2 regions of the Streptomyces achromogenes genome follow, and region 2 is predicted to be linked to the other one. Evidence: riboswitches for the same ligand, from Rfam matches in the RefSeq annotation. Region 2 holds a riboswitch; the other holds the start of a gene.

Region 1 (7,238 bases), 6.2 Mb from region 2:
GGTACACGGCCAGATGCATGGGCAGTTCGCTGGTGGGGACCAGCGCGCCGAGGACCTGCCGGCCGGTGAGGTCGACGCCCGTGACGTCGGCCGGGGCCAGCCGCTCGTAGGGCACGCCGGACGGCGTCACGAGCACGGTGTCGCCGACGCGCACCGAGACGTTGCCCGAAGTGCCGACGACCAGCCCGTCGGCGACCGTGCGGGCGGGCGGCCGCCACCAGTTCCGCCCAGGCCCGCGCCTCCTCGGGCGAGGCCTGCCGCCCCCGCCGCCGGACGTCCGGTCGTTCGCCTCGATGCTCAGCCATGCCGCGATCCTGCCAGGCCCTCCCGGGGGCGGTCGGCGCCCCGCGCGCGGGCGATAGCGCACCCGTGTCATCCGGACACCGTGACGCCCGCCTCAGTTCATCTTCCGTTCACCCGGGTTGCCTACGGTCAATCAGCCAATGACTTCGAACGATTGCCTGGGTAAATGGAAAACTTCTCGCTGATCCTCGCGATTGTGGTGGTAACCGCACTTGCGTTTGATTTCACGAACGGTTTTCACGACACCGCCAACGCGATGGCCACGACCATCTCGACCGGTGCACTCAAGCCCAAGGTCGCGGTGGCCATGTCCGCCGTGCTGAACCTTGTGGGAGCCTTCCTCTCGGTGGAGGTCGCCAACACGATCTCCAAGGGTCTCGTCGACGAGACCGGCATCCGTCCCGAGGTCATCTTCGCCGCCCTGGTCGGCGCGATCCTCTGGAACCTGCTGACCTGGCTGGTGGGCCTGCCCTCCAGCTCCTCGCACGCCCTGATGGGCGGTCTGATCGGCGCCACCATCGCCTCGGCCGGTACGGGCGCGGTGCACGGCGACGTGCTGGTCACCAAGGTGCTGCTGCCGGCGGTCGCCGCGCCGATCGTCGCGGGCGTCGCGGCGATGTTCGCCACCCGCCTCTCCTACACGCTGGGCCGCAAGGCCGACGGCAGGGCCGCGGACAAGGGCTACCGCGCGGGCCAGATCGCCTCGGCCGGCCTGGTCTCCCTCGCCCACGGCACCAACGACGCCCAGAAGACGATGGGCATCATCACCCTGGCCCTGGTGGCCGGCGGCGCCGTGGCGCCCGACTCCGACCCGCCCACCTGGGTCATCCTCTCGGCCGGTCTGGCCATCGCGCTCGGCACCTACCTCGGCGGCTGGCGCATCATCCGCACGATGGGCAAGGGGCTGACCGATCTCCAGCCGCAGCAGGGCTTCGCGGCGCAGACCAGTGCCGCGACGGTCATCCTGGCCTCCTCTCACCTCGGCTTCTCCCTCTCCACCACGCATTCGGTCTCCGGTGCGGTGATGGGCGCGGGGCTGGGCCGCAAGGGCGGCGTGGTCCGCTGGTCGACCGCGACCCGCATGTTCGTCGCGTGGGGTCTGACCCTCCCGGCCGCCGCCCTGGTGGGCGCGCTCGCCGAGTCGGTCACCGGGCTCGGCGACTGGGGCACGGCCGTGGTCGCCGTCTTCCTGATCGCCTCCAGCGCGGCCATCTGGAAGATCTCCCGGCGCGAGGTCGTCGACGCGTCGAACGTCAACGAGTCCGAGGAGCCGGCCGGTGTGATCACCACGGCCATCGCCATGGTCGCGCCGCCGCCCACGGGCACGCCGGCCGAGGACGTCACGACGGTCCTGACGGCCACCATCCCGGCGCCGGCCGCGTCGGCCGCGCCGCCCGCCCCCGCCGCTCCCCCGGCCGCGGCCGTCTGAGCCCGCGCCACCGGAACGAAGGAAGAGAACCGGCATGAAGATCGACTGGGCAGCCCTGGGCTCCGTGTTCGGCGTCAGCCTCGTGGTCACCGTGGGCCTCGTCGCCCTGTTCACCCTCGGCGTCATGGGCCTGTCGCGCAGGGAACGCGCGACGGCCGAGGGCGGCTCGGCCGCCCTCGCGGTGACGGGCGCGTACGCGTGCTTCGCCGCCTGCGCGGCGGCGGTGGCCTACGGCATCTCGCTGATCGTGGTCTGACGCGCCGTCGTCCGGCGGGTCGTGGACCGACGGGACGTGGGCCTCAGGGGTGCGGGACGGATCGCCGTGCCGCACCCCGTTCCCGTGCCCGGCCGCGCATCGCGTGCCCGTACCCGCTCCCCGCACCCCGTTCCCGAACCCCGCCGGCCCCGCCGTGTGGGGTTCTGCACATCCTCCCCGCGCAGGTCAACAGCAAGTTGACGGCCCTTCCGGGCCCGTGGTGGACTGCCCGGGCCATTACGGCGGCAGAAGAGGAAGCCGGTGCGAGTCCGGCGCGGTCCCGCCACTGTCACCGGGAGGAAACCCCCGGGAGCCAGGAACTCTCGCCGCCGGTCTCGTCGAACCAGGGCGTGGACACCCTGAGTGAGGACCTCTGCCATGTGCGGCTGCCGACCGAGCGTCACCACCGACCCGACCCCCGCCCCCACAGCCGGCTGACCCGATGGGTGCCGAGCGCGTCCACGCGTACGGCGCCGCCGCCGGCCTGCTCGGCGACCTGCTCCTCGGCGATCCCCGCCGCGGGCATCCGGTCGCCGGGTTCGGGCGGGCCGCGGGCGCCGTCGAACGGCTGCTGTGGCGGGACAACCGGGGGTGGGGCGCCCTGCACACCGCCGTGTGCGCGGGCGGCGCCGTGGCCCTCGGGGCCGTCGCCTCACGGGGTGTGCGCCACTCCCCCGCCGCCTCCGTCGCCCTGACCGCCGCCGCCACCTGGGCCGTCGTCGGGGGCAGTTCGCTCGTCCGCGAGGCCCGCGCGATCGGGCGGGCCCTGGAGGCGGGGGACGTCGAGGCGGCCCGCGCACGGCTACCGCGTCTGTGCGGGCGGGACCCCCAGGCGCTGGACGCCGACGGGATCGCCCGGGCCGTCGTGGAGTCCGTCGCCGAGAACACCTCCGACGCCGTCGTCGGGGCGCTGGTGTGGGGCGCCGTGGGCGGCGTGCCGGGACTGGTCGGGTTCCGGGCCGTCAACACCCTTGACGCGATGGTAGGTCACCGCTCGCCGCGGTACCTGCGCTTCGGCTGGGCCGCCGCCCGGCTCGACGACCTCGCCGGGTGGCCCGGGGCGCGGCTGACCGCCGTGCTGGCCGCCGCCGCGGGGGACGACCCGCGCGGCGCGCTGCGGGCCTGGCGCGCCGACGCCCGCAGTCACCCGAGCCCCAACGCGGGCCCCGTGGAGGCGTCTTTCGCGGGCGCCCTCGGGGTACGGCTGGGCGGGACCCTGGCGTACGGCGGCCGGGTCGAACACCGCCCGGTGCTCAACGGGGCGGCCGGACGGCCCGTCGCCGTGCACGACATCGAACGCGCCGCGCGGCTCTCCCGCCGCGTCGGTCTGCTCGCGCTCGGCGTCACCGTCGCCGCGCGCCTGGTCGCGAAGGGACGTCAGTCATGAGCGGGGGGCTCCTCGTCGCCGGCACGACCTCCGACGCCGGCAAGAGCGTCGTCACCGCCGGGATCTGCCGGTGGCTGGTGCGACAGGGCGTCAAGGTCGCGCCGTTCAAGGCGCAGAACATGTCCCTCAACTCCTTCGTGACACGGGAGGGCGCCGAGATCGGGCGGGCGCAGGCCATGCAGGCGCAGGCCTGCCGGGTGGAGCCGACCGCGCTGATGAACCCCGTGCTCCTCAAGCCGGGCGGGGAGCGCAGCAGCCAGGTCGTGCTGCTGGGCAGGCCGGTGGGCGAGATGAGCGCCCGCGGGTACCACGGGGGCCGGCAGCAAAGACTCCTCGGCACCGTTCTCGACTGTCTCGCCGAGTTGCGGGGCACGTATGACGCGGTGATCTGTGAGGGGGCGGGCAGTCCCGCCGAGATCAACCTGCGGCGGACCGACATCGTGAACATGGGGATCGCGCGGAGCGCGCGGCTGCCCGTGCTCGTCGTCGGCGACATCGACCGGGGCGGGGTCTTCGCGTCGTTCTTCGGCACCGTCGCCCTGCTGTCGCCCGAGGACCAGGAACTGGTCGCCGGGTTCCTCGTCAACAAGTTCCGCGGGGACGTCTCCCTGCTGGAGCCGGGCCTGGACATGCTGCACGGGCTCACCGGACGGCGGACGTACGGGGTGCTGCCGTTCCGGCACGGGCTCGGGATCGACGAGGAGGACGGGCTGAGGGTCTCGCTGCGGGGGACCGTGCGGGAGTCGAACACCGCTCCGCCGGTCGGCGAGGACGTGCTGCGGGTCGCCGTCTGCGCGGTCCCGCTGATGTCCAACTTCACCGACGTGGACGCGCTGGCCGCCGAGCCCGGCGTCGTCGTGCGGTTCGTCGACCGGCCCGAGGAACTGGCCGACGCCGACCTGGTCGTCGTACCGGGCACCCGGGGCACCGTGCGGGCGCTTCAGTGGCTGCGCGAACGCGGCCTCGCCGACGCGCTGGTGCGCCGGGCCGCCGAGCAGCGGCCCGTCCTCGGCGTCTGCGGGGGCTACCAGATCCTCGGCACGCGGATCGAGGACGAGGTCGAGAGCCGGCTCGGCCGGGTCGACGGGCTCGGCCTGCTCCCCGTGCGGGTGCGGTTCGCCCCGGAGAAGACCCTCACCCGCCCGGTGGGCGAAGCCCTCGGCGAGTCCGTCGAGGGGTACGAGATCCACCACGGGGTGGCCACCGTGGACGGCGGGGAGGCGTTCCTGCGCGACGACCGCGGGAACCCCCTGGACGGCTGCCGGGTCGGGCAGGTGTGGGGCACGCACTGGCACGGCTCGCTGGAGTCGGACGGGTTCCGGCGGGCATTCCTGCGCGAGGTGGCCGCGGCCGCGGGCCGGCGTTTCGTGCCCGCTCCCGACACCTCGTTCGCCGCGCTGCGCGAGGAACAGCTGGACCGGCTCGGCGACCTGATCGAGGAGCACGCGGACACCGACGCGCTCTGGCGGCTGATCGAGTCGGGCGCGCCGCGGGGACTGCCGTTCGTTCCCCCGGGAGCGCCCGCGTGAGCGGGCGCACGAGCGGGCGCGTGGTCGACCGCGTGGGCGCCGGGCCGTCGCCGTCGGCCGGCGGCGACCCGTTCCAGAAAGAGTCCGGCCGGTGGCCGCGGCGCGCCACCACCGAACGGCTGCGGGACGTCCGTCCCGCGCCGGAGGGCGAGTTGGAAGGCAACGAGAAGTGAGTACTCCTTTCCCGTTCACGGCCGTCGTCGGCCAGGACGACCTGCGGCTCGCGCTGCTGCTGAACGCCGTGTCGCCGGCGGTGGGCGGTGTGCTGGTGCGCGGCGAGAAGGGCACCGCCAAGTCGACGGCGGTACGGGCGCTGTCGGCGCTCATGCCGGCGCTGGACGCGGTGACCGGCTGCCGGTTCTCCTGCGACCCGGCCTCGCCCGACCCGGCCTGCCCGGACGGACCGCACGAGCGGGGGGCGTCCGAGACACGGCCGGCGCGGATGGTCGAACTGCCGGTGGGCGCCTCCGAGGACCGGCTGGTGGGAGCGCTGGACATCGAACGGGCGCTGGCGGAGGGCGTGAAGGCCTTCGAGCCGGGACTCCTCGCCGACGCGCACCGGGGCATCCTCTACGTCGACGAGGTCAACCTCCTCCACGACCATCTGGTCGACCTGCTGCTGGACGCGGCCGCGATGGGCGCCTCGTACGTCGAGCGCGAGGGCGTCTCCGTACGGCACGCGGCCCGGTTCCTGCTCGTCGGCACCATGAACCCCGAGGAGGGCGAGCTGCGGCCGCAGTTGCTCGACCGGTTCGGGCTGACGGTGGAGGTGGCGGCCTCGCGCGAGCCCGACCAGCGGGTGGAGGTGGTGCGGCGGCGGCTCGCGCACGACGACGACCCCGAGGCGTTCGCCGCGCGCTGGGCGGACGAGGAGGCCGCCGTCCGCGCCCGGATCACGGCCGCGCGGGAACTGCTGCCGTCGGTGCGGCTGGGCGACGCGGCGCTGCGGCAGATCGCGGCGACGTGCGCCGCGTTCGAGGTGGACGGCATGCGCGCCGACATCGTCATGGCGCGCACGGCCACGGCGCTGGCCGCGTGGGCCGGACGGACCGACGTGCTCGCGGAGGACGTGCGGCAGGCCGCGCTGCTCGCGCTGCCGCACCGCAGGCGGCGCAACCCCTTCGACGCGCCCGGACTCGACGAGGACAAGCTCGACGAGACGCTGGAGGAGTTCGGCGGCTCGGACGACGAGGACCCCGGCCCCGGCCCGCAGGGCCCCGAGGGCGGCCCTGACGGCGGTCCCGACGGCGGGGGCGGCCTGCCGCCGCAGTCCGGCGACGAGGCCGCCGACGCCACCGTGCCGCCGCAGGGCGACGGCGCCGGCCCCGACGCCGGGCGGAGCGAGGGGGGCGGCGCGGAGCCGCAGCCGGCCGGCCCGGGAGCCGGGGAGCAGTCCCCCGTGCGGGCCGCCGAGCCGTTCCGCACGAAGACGCTGAGCGTGCCCGGCATCGGCGAGGGCGCCGCCGGACGTCGCTCGCGGGCGCGCACCGAGCACGGCCGGACCACCGGCGCGCGACGCCCCCGGGGCACCCTCACCAAGCTCCACCTGGCGGCGACCGTGCACGCGGCCGCCCCGCACCAGCGGGCGCGGGGACGGACCGGGCCGGGGCTGGTGGTGCGGCGCGACGATCTGCGGCAGGCGGTCCGGGAGGGGCGCGAGGGGAACCTCGTGCTGTTCGTCGTGGACGCCTCGGGGTCGATGGCCGCCCGGCAGCGGATGGGCGCGGTGAAGGGCGCGGTGCTGTCGCTGCTGCTCGACGCGTACCAGCGGCGGGACAAGGTCGGGCTCGTCACCTTCCGCGGCTCGGCCGCGGACGTCGCGCTGCCGCCCACCTCCTCGGTGGACGCGGCCGCCGTACGCCTGGAGTCGCTGCCCACCGGGGGGCGCACACCGCTGGCCGCCGGGCTGCTGCGGGCGCACGACGTGCTGCGCGTGGAGCGGCTGCGGGATCCGGCGCGGCGGGCCCTGGTCGTCGTGGTGACGGACGGACGGGCCACCGGGGGTCCCGAGCCGGTCGCGACGGCCGGACGGGCTGCCCGGCTGTTCGCGGCCGAGGGCGTCGCGAGCGTGGTCGTCGACTGCGAGTCGGGGCCGGTACGGCTCGGGCTCGCCGGGGAGCTCGCCGCAGAGCTGGGGGGAACCGCCGTCACGCTGGACGAGCTGCGGGCGGACTCCATCGCCGGATTGGTGAAGAACGTGCAGGGAACTTCGAGGAGGGCCGCTTAATGCCGCAGGGACAGCCGAGTGTCGTGCCGGACGACGGACTGACGACGCGTCAGCGCCGCAACCGGGCACTCGTCATGGTGCACACGGGCATCGGCAAGGGGAAGTCG
Region 2 (7,238 bases):
GTACTCGTCGGTGATGACGGGCCGCAGCGCGATGCCGACGTCCTGCGGATCGATCGGTATGACAAGGGCCTGACGCGCCGCGATGTCGACGCCGAACACGGAGTCCGTGGAGGTCGCCACGCCCTGCTCCCCCGACCGGCGCTGCAGCTTGGCGCCGAGCACCGAGACGCTGTGATCGTCGTAGCCGCCCAGCAACTGGTCGAACCGGTAGTCCTCGCCGAAGTCGAGGGTGAACCGCTCCGCGCCGCCCACCGGGTCCACGCCGATCACCGTCGCGCCCGCACCCAGCGCGACCGCCGCGCCGTGGACCAGCAGGACGGGCCCGGGCGAGAGGCTGATCCCCTGGTACACCCAACGGGGCCGCGAGCCGTTCTTCACGTCCAGGCCGATCATGTCACCGGGACGGGTCTTCAGCAGGGCTGTGCCGTCGTGGAAGACGGCCGGGGCCTGCAGCAGCGGTGCGCCCCGGTAGACCCAGGCCGGCTCGGGGGCCCGGCCGAGCGGACGCGCCGATTCCGCGCCCGGCGTTCCGCGGAGGGCGAATGCCGCACCGGCTACCAGCGCGGTGCCGGCGGTCGCCGCCAGGACCGTGCGCCGGGTGACTGCGGTGCGCACGGGCGCGCGGTGGTGCGCGGGCGCGGCGGAACGTTTCGACGCCGGTTGCGGCGACGGCGCCGGACCCGGCGCCTTCGACCGGACGTACGCCGGTTGGGACGCCTGCGCTCGCGCCTCGGGCTGGTCTTCGGCCTCGTCCCGCGACGGGGCTTCGGACCGCACCGCGGCCCGGGCTGCGGCCTCGACTGCGGTCCGGGCTGCGGCCCGGGCTCGTGCTTCTGCCCGGGACTCGGCCCGCGTGAGCGCCTGCGCCTCGGTCAGCGGCTGGGCCAGGCGTCGGGCCTGGGCGTGGTCTTGAGCTCGGGCGTGGGCGTGGGCCGGCTCGTCCGGCGAGACGAACGACTCGGCTCCCGGCAGCACCGTGGAGGGTTGCACACCGCCGACGGCCCCGGCGCCCTCGCCGCGGCTTCGGTTTCCGTTTCCGGTTCTGTTTCCGTTCCGGTTTCCGCCCCCGCTCTCGCCTGCGCATTCGCTGTCGGCAGCGCCATACGCCGGCCGGTCGGCGGCCGGGTGGGCCGCCCTCCGCCGGTAGGGCTCGGAAGGTTCTGCGACGGGCTCCGGGTCGGGCGTCGGCGCCGGCGGCGCGAAGGCGCCGGGCCGCGGGACCACGTCCGCCGCCGCCAGGCGGTCCAGGTCCCGCACGGCCGCCCGGTGGGCGGCGACCATGGCGGCCAGGGGCGCGGGCAACCAGCCCTGTGTCAGCACCTGTTCGGCGCCGCCGGGAGCGCAGGCCGCGGAGAGCCGGTCGGGGTGGATCCTCAGGGCCGGGTCCTTGGCGTGACAGAGACTGATGATCTTGTCCAGCGGTTCGGGCACCTGGCTCAGGTCGGGCGACCCGTGGGCCACCTGGTAGAGCAGCGCCGCGCCCACCGCCCCGCCGAACGGCGAGCGGCCGGACGCGGCGAAGGCGAGCACCGAGCCGAGGCAGAAGACGTCGCCCTCAGGGCCCATCGGGTCCCCGGTGGCCTGCTCCGGGCACATGTAGTCGAGGGAGCCGAACAGCGTGCCGGAACCGGTGAGTTCATAGCCGTCACGGGCGCGCACGATGCCGAAGTCGATGACCCGCGGGCCGTCCGCCGCGAGCAGCACGTTGGACGGTTTGAGGTCACGGTGCACGAGCCCTTCGGCGTGCACCGCCATGAGCGCCTCGGCGACGCCCGCGCCCAGCGCGAGGACCGTCTCCACCGGCAGCGGCCCGTGGGCGGCGACCGCCTCGGCCAGGGTGGGGCCGGGTACGTGGTCGGTGGCGAGCCAGGGCGTCTCGTCGTCCGGGGCGGCGTCCACGACGTGCGCCGTGTAGGCGCCGCCGACCGCCGCCGCGGCCGCCACCTCCCGCCGGAAGCGAATGCGGAAGTTGTCGTCGTCCGCCATCTCGGGACGGATCACCTTGACCGCGACGACACGGCCGGCCGACGACCGCGCCAGATAGACCCGGCCCATGCCGCCGGCGCCGAGCCGGGCCACGAGCCGGTAGGGCCCGAGCTGCTCGGGGTCTTCTGGGCGCAGTGGCTGCATGCCCTCGGCCGCCTGTTCTCGGTGGTGACGGGCGGAGATCCCGCCCACGCTGCGGGGGAAGGCCCGGTGGGGTCCGGACCACAGACTAGGCGCTGGGACGGCGGGCTGGAGCGTCTCCTCCCCCGCGGCTTCACGCACCTGGAAGTAAGTGCCGGGCCGTCCTCCGGTTCTCCCGCGTCCATGTGACGTCCTGTCAGAGGTCGGGTGACACGTGCTTTCCCTGCGGGAACAGTGCGCGATGAGCAACAGGTGCACGATGAAAGCACTTGCCGGGCCGGAGACCTCCGATGTGCCGAAGGTCACCCTCCTCGGGGCCCCCGATGCCTGTGGTAGCTTGCCGAGGCCAGTCGTACTCGTGCGCGCCCCTCGGGCGCGCGGGGGTCAGGGAATCCGGTGGAACTCCGGAGCTGACGCGCAGCGGTAAGGGCGACGGGCGGGGCTTTCGGCCACTGGGGCGCGCACGCGCTCCGGGAAGGCGCCTCGCCCGGGTGACCCCGAGTCCGAAGACCTGCTGGCGGCCTCCGGTGTCGCAGACCGGCCGGAGGAGCGCACCGTACGACCGGGCTTCGCGCTTGAGCCCTCGACGCCGAAGGAAACTCCGTGCCGTTCGCACGTCCCGTCCGCTCTGCCGTCCTGTTCCTGGCGGGCGTCCTCCTGTCGACCGGCTGCGGCGGCTCCGCCGCCCCCTCCGCCTCCTCCGCCGACGGTCCCGCCGACAGCGACACGGCCGGCCGGCCGGTCACGCTCGACAACTGCGGACAGCGGGTGCGGATCGACGCTCCCCCTCGGCGGGCGGTCTCCCTCAACCAGGGAACGACGGAGATCATGCTCTCCCTCGGGCTCGCCGACCGGATGGCGGGCACCGCCACCTGGACCGATCCGCTGCCCAAGAGCCTCGAGAAGGCCGACGCCCGGGTGACGCGGCTGGCCGACAACGCGCCCTCCTTCGAGAAGGTCCTGGACGTCGAACCCGACTTCGTGGCCGCCTCGTTCGCCTCCACGCTCGGCAAGGGCGGGGTGGCCACCCGAGACCAGTTCGAGAAGCTCGGGGTCCCGACCTATCTCTCCCCCTCCGACTGCTCCGGCAAGGACAACAGCGGCGACGGCGACGGCGTCCGCACCGAGCCGCTGACCATGGACGCGGTCTACGGCGAAGTACGCGACCTGGCCAGGGTCTTCGGGGTGGAGAAGCGGGGCGAGACACTGGTGGCCGACCTGAAGACCCGGGTGAGCAGGGCCGCTTCGGGACTCGATGCCGAGAACGTCACCCTCCTCTACTGGTTCGCCAACTCCCAGTCCCCCTATATGGCCGGCTGCTGCGGCGCCCCCGGCGTCATCACCCGCGAACTCGGCGCGAAGAACGTCTTCGACGACACCGAGGAGGAGTGGCCGCAGGTCAACTGGGAGACGGTCGCCGACCGCGACCCGGACGTCCTCGTCATCGGCGACCTGACCCGCAGACAGCAGACGGCCGAGACCGCGGCCCGGAAGATCGCGTTCCTGGAGTCCGATCCGGTCACCAGGAACATGACCGCGGTACGCGAGAAGCGGTACGTGCTGCTGTCCGGGCAGGCGATGAACCCGACCGTGCGCACGGTCGAGGGCGTGGAGAAGGTGGCGGCGGCACTGCGCGCGTACGGTCTCGCGGGATGAGCGCCGCGGGACCGGCGGCCGCCGCGCCCGCGGTGGCGGCGCGGGGGCTGCGCCACGTACTGCTGTGGGCGGCCGGTCTCGCGCTGCTGTGCGCGTCCGTCGCCGTGGCCATCACCATCGGTCCGGCGGACATCGCGGTCGGGGACGTGTGGTCCACGGTGGCCGCCCATCTCGGCTTCGGAGAGGCCGGGTCGACGCCGTTGAGGGACGGCATCGTGTGGAACCTGCGGCTGCCCCGGACCCTGCTCGCCGCGGTGTGCGGCGCGGGTCTCGCGGTGTGCGGCGCGGTGATGCAGTCCCTGCTGCGCAACCCGCTCGCCGACCCGTTCGTCCTCGGGATCTCGTCCGGGGCCTCGACGGGCGCGGTGGTGGTGGTCGTGCTCGGGGCGGGCGGCGGAGCCCTGTCGGTGTCCGGGGGCGCCTTCCTGGGCGCGGCGGTCTCCTTCGCGCTGGTGCTGCTGCTCAGTCACAGCCTGGGGGGCGCCACGGACCGCGTGGTGCTCGCCGGGGTGGCGGCGATGCAGCTGTTCTCGGCGCTCACCTCGTTCGTCGTCATGACGACCGCCGACGCGGAGACCACCCGCGGGGTGCTGTTCTGGCTGCTCGGCTCGCTCAGCGGGGCCGACTGGGCGGACGTGGGCCTGGGTCTGGCGGTGCTGGCCGCGGTGCTGCTGGTGTGCACGGGGTACGCGACGACGCTGGACGCCTTCGCGTTCGGGCAGGACGCGGCCGCCTCGCTGGGCGTGCACGTGGCCCGCACCCGGCTGGTCCTGCTGTGCGCCACCGCCCTGCTGACGGCCACTCTGGTCAGTTCGTCGGGGGCGATCGGCTTCGTCGGCCTCGTGCTCCCGCACGCGGCCCGCGCCCTGACCGGTCCCGGACACACCCGGCTGCTGCCGGCCACCTCTCTGGCGGGGGCGGTGTTCCTGGTGTGGGTGGACACCCTCGCCCGCACCGCCTTGGACCCGCAGGAGGTGCCGGTGGGCGTGGTGACCTCGCTGATCGGCGTCCCCGCGTTCGTCCTCGTGCTGTACCGGACCAGGAGCGCGCGATGACCGGGACCGTCGAGGACGCCGGCCTGCGCGGCGACCGCCTCGTCTACACGGCGGGCGGCTCGCTGATCCTGGACGGGGTCGGCCTCGCGCTGCGCCCGGGAACCGTCACCGGCCTGCTCGGGCCGAACGGCTCCGGCAAGTCCACGCTGCTGCGTCTGCTCGCCGGCGTCCTCGCCCCCGCCTCGGGAGTCGTCACCCTCGACGGCCGTCCGCTGGCGCAGCTCGGGCGGCGGGCGGTCGCCCGGCGGATCGCCGTCGTGGAGCAACAGGCCGACGCGCAGGTCGCGTTGAGCGTCCTGGACGTCGTACGCCTGGGCCGTGTCCCGCATCGCCGGGCCTGGGGCGCCGCCTCGGCCGAGGACGAGGCGGCGGTCCGTTCCGCGCTGGAGCGGACCGGTCTCGCCGACAAGGCCGGCCGGCTGTGGCACACCCTCTCCGGCGGGGAGCGCCAGCGTGTCCAGGTCGCCCGCGCGCTCGCCCAGCAGCCGCGGGAACTGCTGCTGGACGAGCCCACCAACCACCTCGACATCCAGCACCAGCTCGCGCTGCTGGACCTGATCACCGAGCTCGGAGTGACCACTGTCGTCGCGCTGCACGATCTGAACCTGGCGGCGATGTACTGCGACCGGGTCGTCGTCCTCAAGCAGGGCAGGGCGGTGGCCGGCGGCACACCGCAGGAGGTGCTCACCGAGGCGCTGATCGCCGACGTCTACGGCGTGCGGGCCGACCTCACCCGCCACGGCCCCGACGGCCGCCCGCACATACGCTTCCTGGGCGCCCTGCCCGCCGAGCGGAACGGGGAGCAGCAGGACGGCGGGCGGCAGGAGCAGGACGCGGGCGCGGCGAAGCGGGACACGGGGGAACGAGGATCGGCGGAACGCGGGACGGCCGGGCGGCGTACGGCCGTCGGCGGGCTGATCCTGTGTCGCGTGGCGGGCGGCGCCGCCGTCCGCCGCGCGAACGCGCTCTGCCCGCCACGTCCTCCGCGCGACCAGGCCCTGCGCGCCCCGCGCCGGGAGACCCGTACGTCGATGACCGCATCAGAAGGAGCCGCCACGTGACCATCCGGGTCGTTTTCGTCTCGCCCGCGACGAGTTCGTCGCTGCGGCAGGCCCGTTTCGACGACGGGGCCTCGATCGACGCCGCCGGGGCGGCACTCGCCCGCGCCGCCGCCGGGACCCTGCCCGCGGCCGGGAGAGTCCTCGTCTCGCCCGGTGTGCGGTGCGGTGAGACGGCGGCGGCGCTCGGTCTCGACGCGCTGGAGACGGCGGAGCTGGCGGGGCTGGCGGTGGGCCGGTGGCGGGGCCTGACGCTCGCCGAGGTCGGCGCCGCGGAGCCGGAGGCGGTGGCCCGCTGGCTCGCCGATCCCACGTCGGCGCCGCACGGCGGCGAGTCCGTGCGGGATCTGTGCGAACGGGTGGCCCGCTGGCTGGAGAAGGCTGCGGACGGCGAGGGACGCGTGCTGGCCGTCGTCGAGCCGGAGATCGTACGGGCCGCGGTGGTGCATGTGCTGGGAGCGTCCGCCGCGGCCTTCTGGCGGCTGGACGTGCCGCCGCTCACGGCCACCTCCGTCAGCGGGCGCGGTGGCCGCTGGAACCTGCGGCTGGGGCTCCCGCTGGATCGGGCGGAGGCGGCCTGAGGCCGAGTCCGCCCGATCGTCGTCGGTCTCCGGGACGGAGTCCGCGGCCTATCGCGAGGCGGTCACCGCGGTCCCCGCGGGGACCGCGGCGGGCTTCGGGTTCAGCAGCCGTTCGGCCAGTTCCCCGAAGACCAGGCCGAAGCACGCCCACATCGTGACCTGCAGGGCGAGCGAGGAGAGCCGGAAACGCCACAGCAGGGTCGCCGGGAAGTCCGCCGGCACCTCGTTGACGGCGGGCAGGAACGCGTAGGCCAGCCCGATCACGACGGTGAAGCCGAGGACGGCGACGACCGTCGCGTACCAGGAGCCCAGTCCCGGTGCGAGCCGTTTGCCCGCGATCACCGCGGCGACCGCGAGGAGCACGCCGAGCACCATCATCAGGAAGTACAGGGTGGTCCGCTTGGCGATGGTGTCGTGGTCACCGACCGCGGGCGGGTTGGCCGGGTACTTCAGGAACGGGACGACGTACACGGTGAGCAGCGCCGCTCCCGAGAGCAGGAGCGCCGTGGCCCGGGGGGTGAAGCGGCCGACGCGGCCGAGCGCGAAGCAGTAGGCGAGGGCGGCGATGCCGCCGAAGGCGACCCCGTACACCAGCACGCCGGTGGCGAGGCCCGCGGTGGACTGGAGGCTGCGGGAGACGAGTTCGACCTCGTGCTCGTGCGCGGGCGCGTGGGACTCCTCGAAGCCGATCGCACCGTCGACGTTCGGCTCACCGAGGAAGTAGGCGACGACCAGGGCGAGCACGCCGGCCGCGAGGCCGG

Evidence for each region. A riboswitch is a leader RNA that binds a small molecule or an ion and turns the genes downstream of it on or off. The one in region 2 is predicted to bind cobalamin.
Region 1: linked by a shared signal. The riboswitch ahead of QF032_RS09935 (cobalamin biosynthesis protein) and the one ahead of QF032_RS36770 (ABC transporter substrate-binding protein) in region 2 are both predicted to bind cobalamin.

Annotation. Positions count from the first base shown of each region.
Region 1 covers NZ_JAUSYH010000001.1:2,192,297-2,199,534, forward strand. Annotated here, with positions in the region: partial or broken gene QF032_RS09920 (class II aldolase/adducin family protein) at 1-305, opposite strand, end outside; gene QF032_RS09925 (inorganic phosphate transporter) at 470-1,732, shown strand; gene QF032_RS09930 (hypothetical protein) at 1,767-1,988, shown strand; cobalamin riboswitch at 2,193-2,330, shown strand; gene QF032_RS09935 (cobalamin biosynthesis protein) at 2,431-3,375, shown strand; gene QF032_RS09940 (cobyric acid synthase) at 3,372-4,904, shown strand; gene QF032_RS09945 (hypothetical protein) at 4,901-5,077, shown strand; gene QF032_RS09950 (putative cobaltochelatase) at 5,074-7,131, shown strand; gene cobO (cob(I)yrinic acid a,c-diamide adenosyltransferase) at 7,131-7,238, shown strand, end outside.
Region 2 covers NZ_JAUSYH010000001.1:8,360,947-8,368,184, reverse strand. Annotated here, with positions in the region: gene QF032_RS36775 (protein kinase domain-containing protein) at 1-2,178, opposite strand, end outside; cobalamin riboswitch at 2,514-2,640, shown strand; gene QF032_RS36770 (ABC transporter substrate-binding protein) at 2,731-3,783, shown strand; gene QF032_RS36765 (FecCD family ABC transporter permease) at 3,780-4,838, shown strand; partial or broken gene QF032_RS36760 (ABC transporter ATP-binding protein) at 4,835-5,620, shown strand; gene QF032_RS36755 (histidine phosphatase family protein) at 5,896-6,477, shown strand; gene QF032_RS36750 (CbtA family protein) at 6,526-7,238, opposite strand, start outside.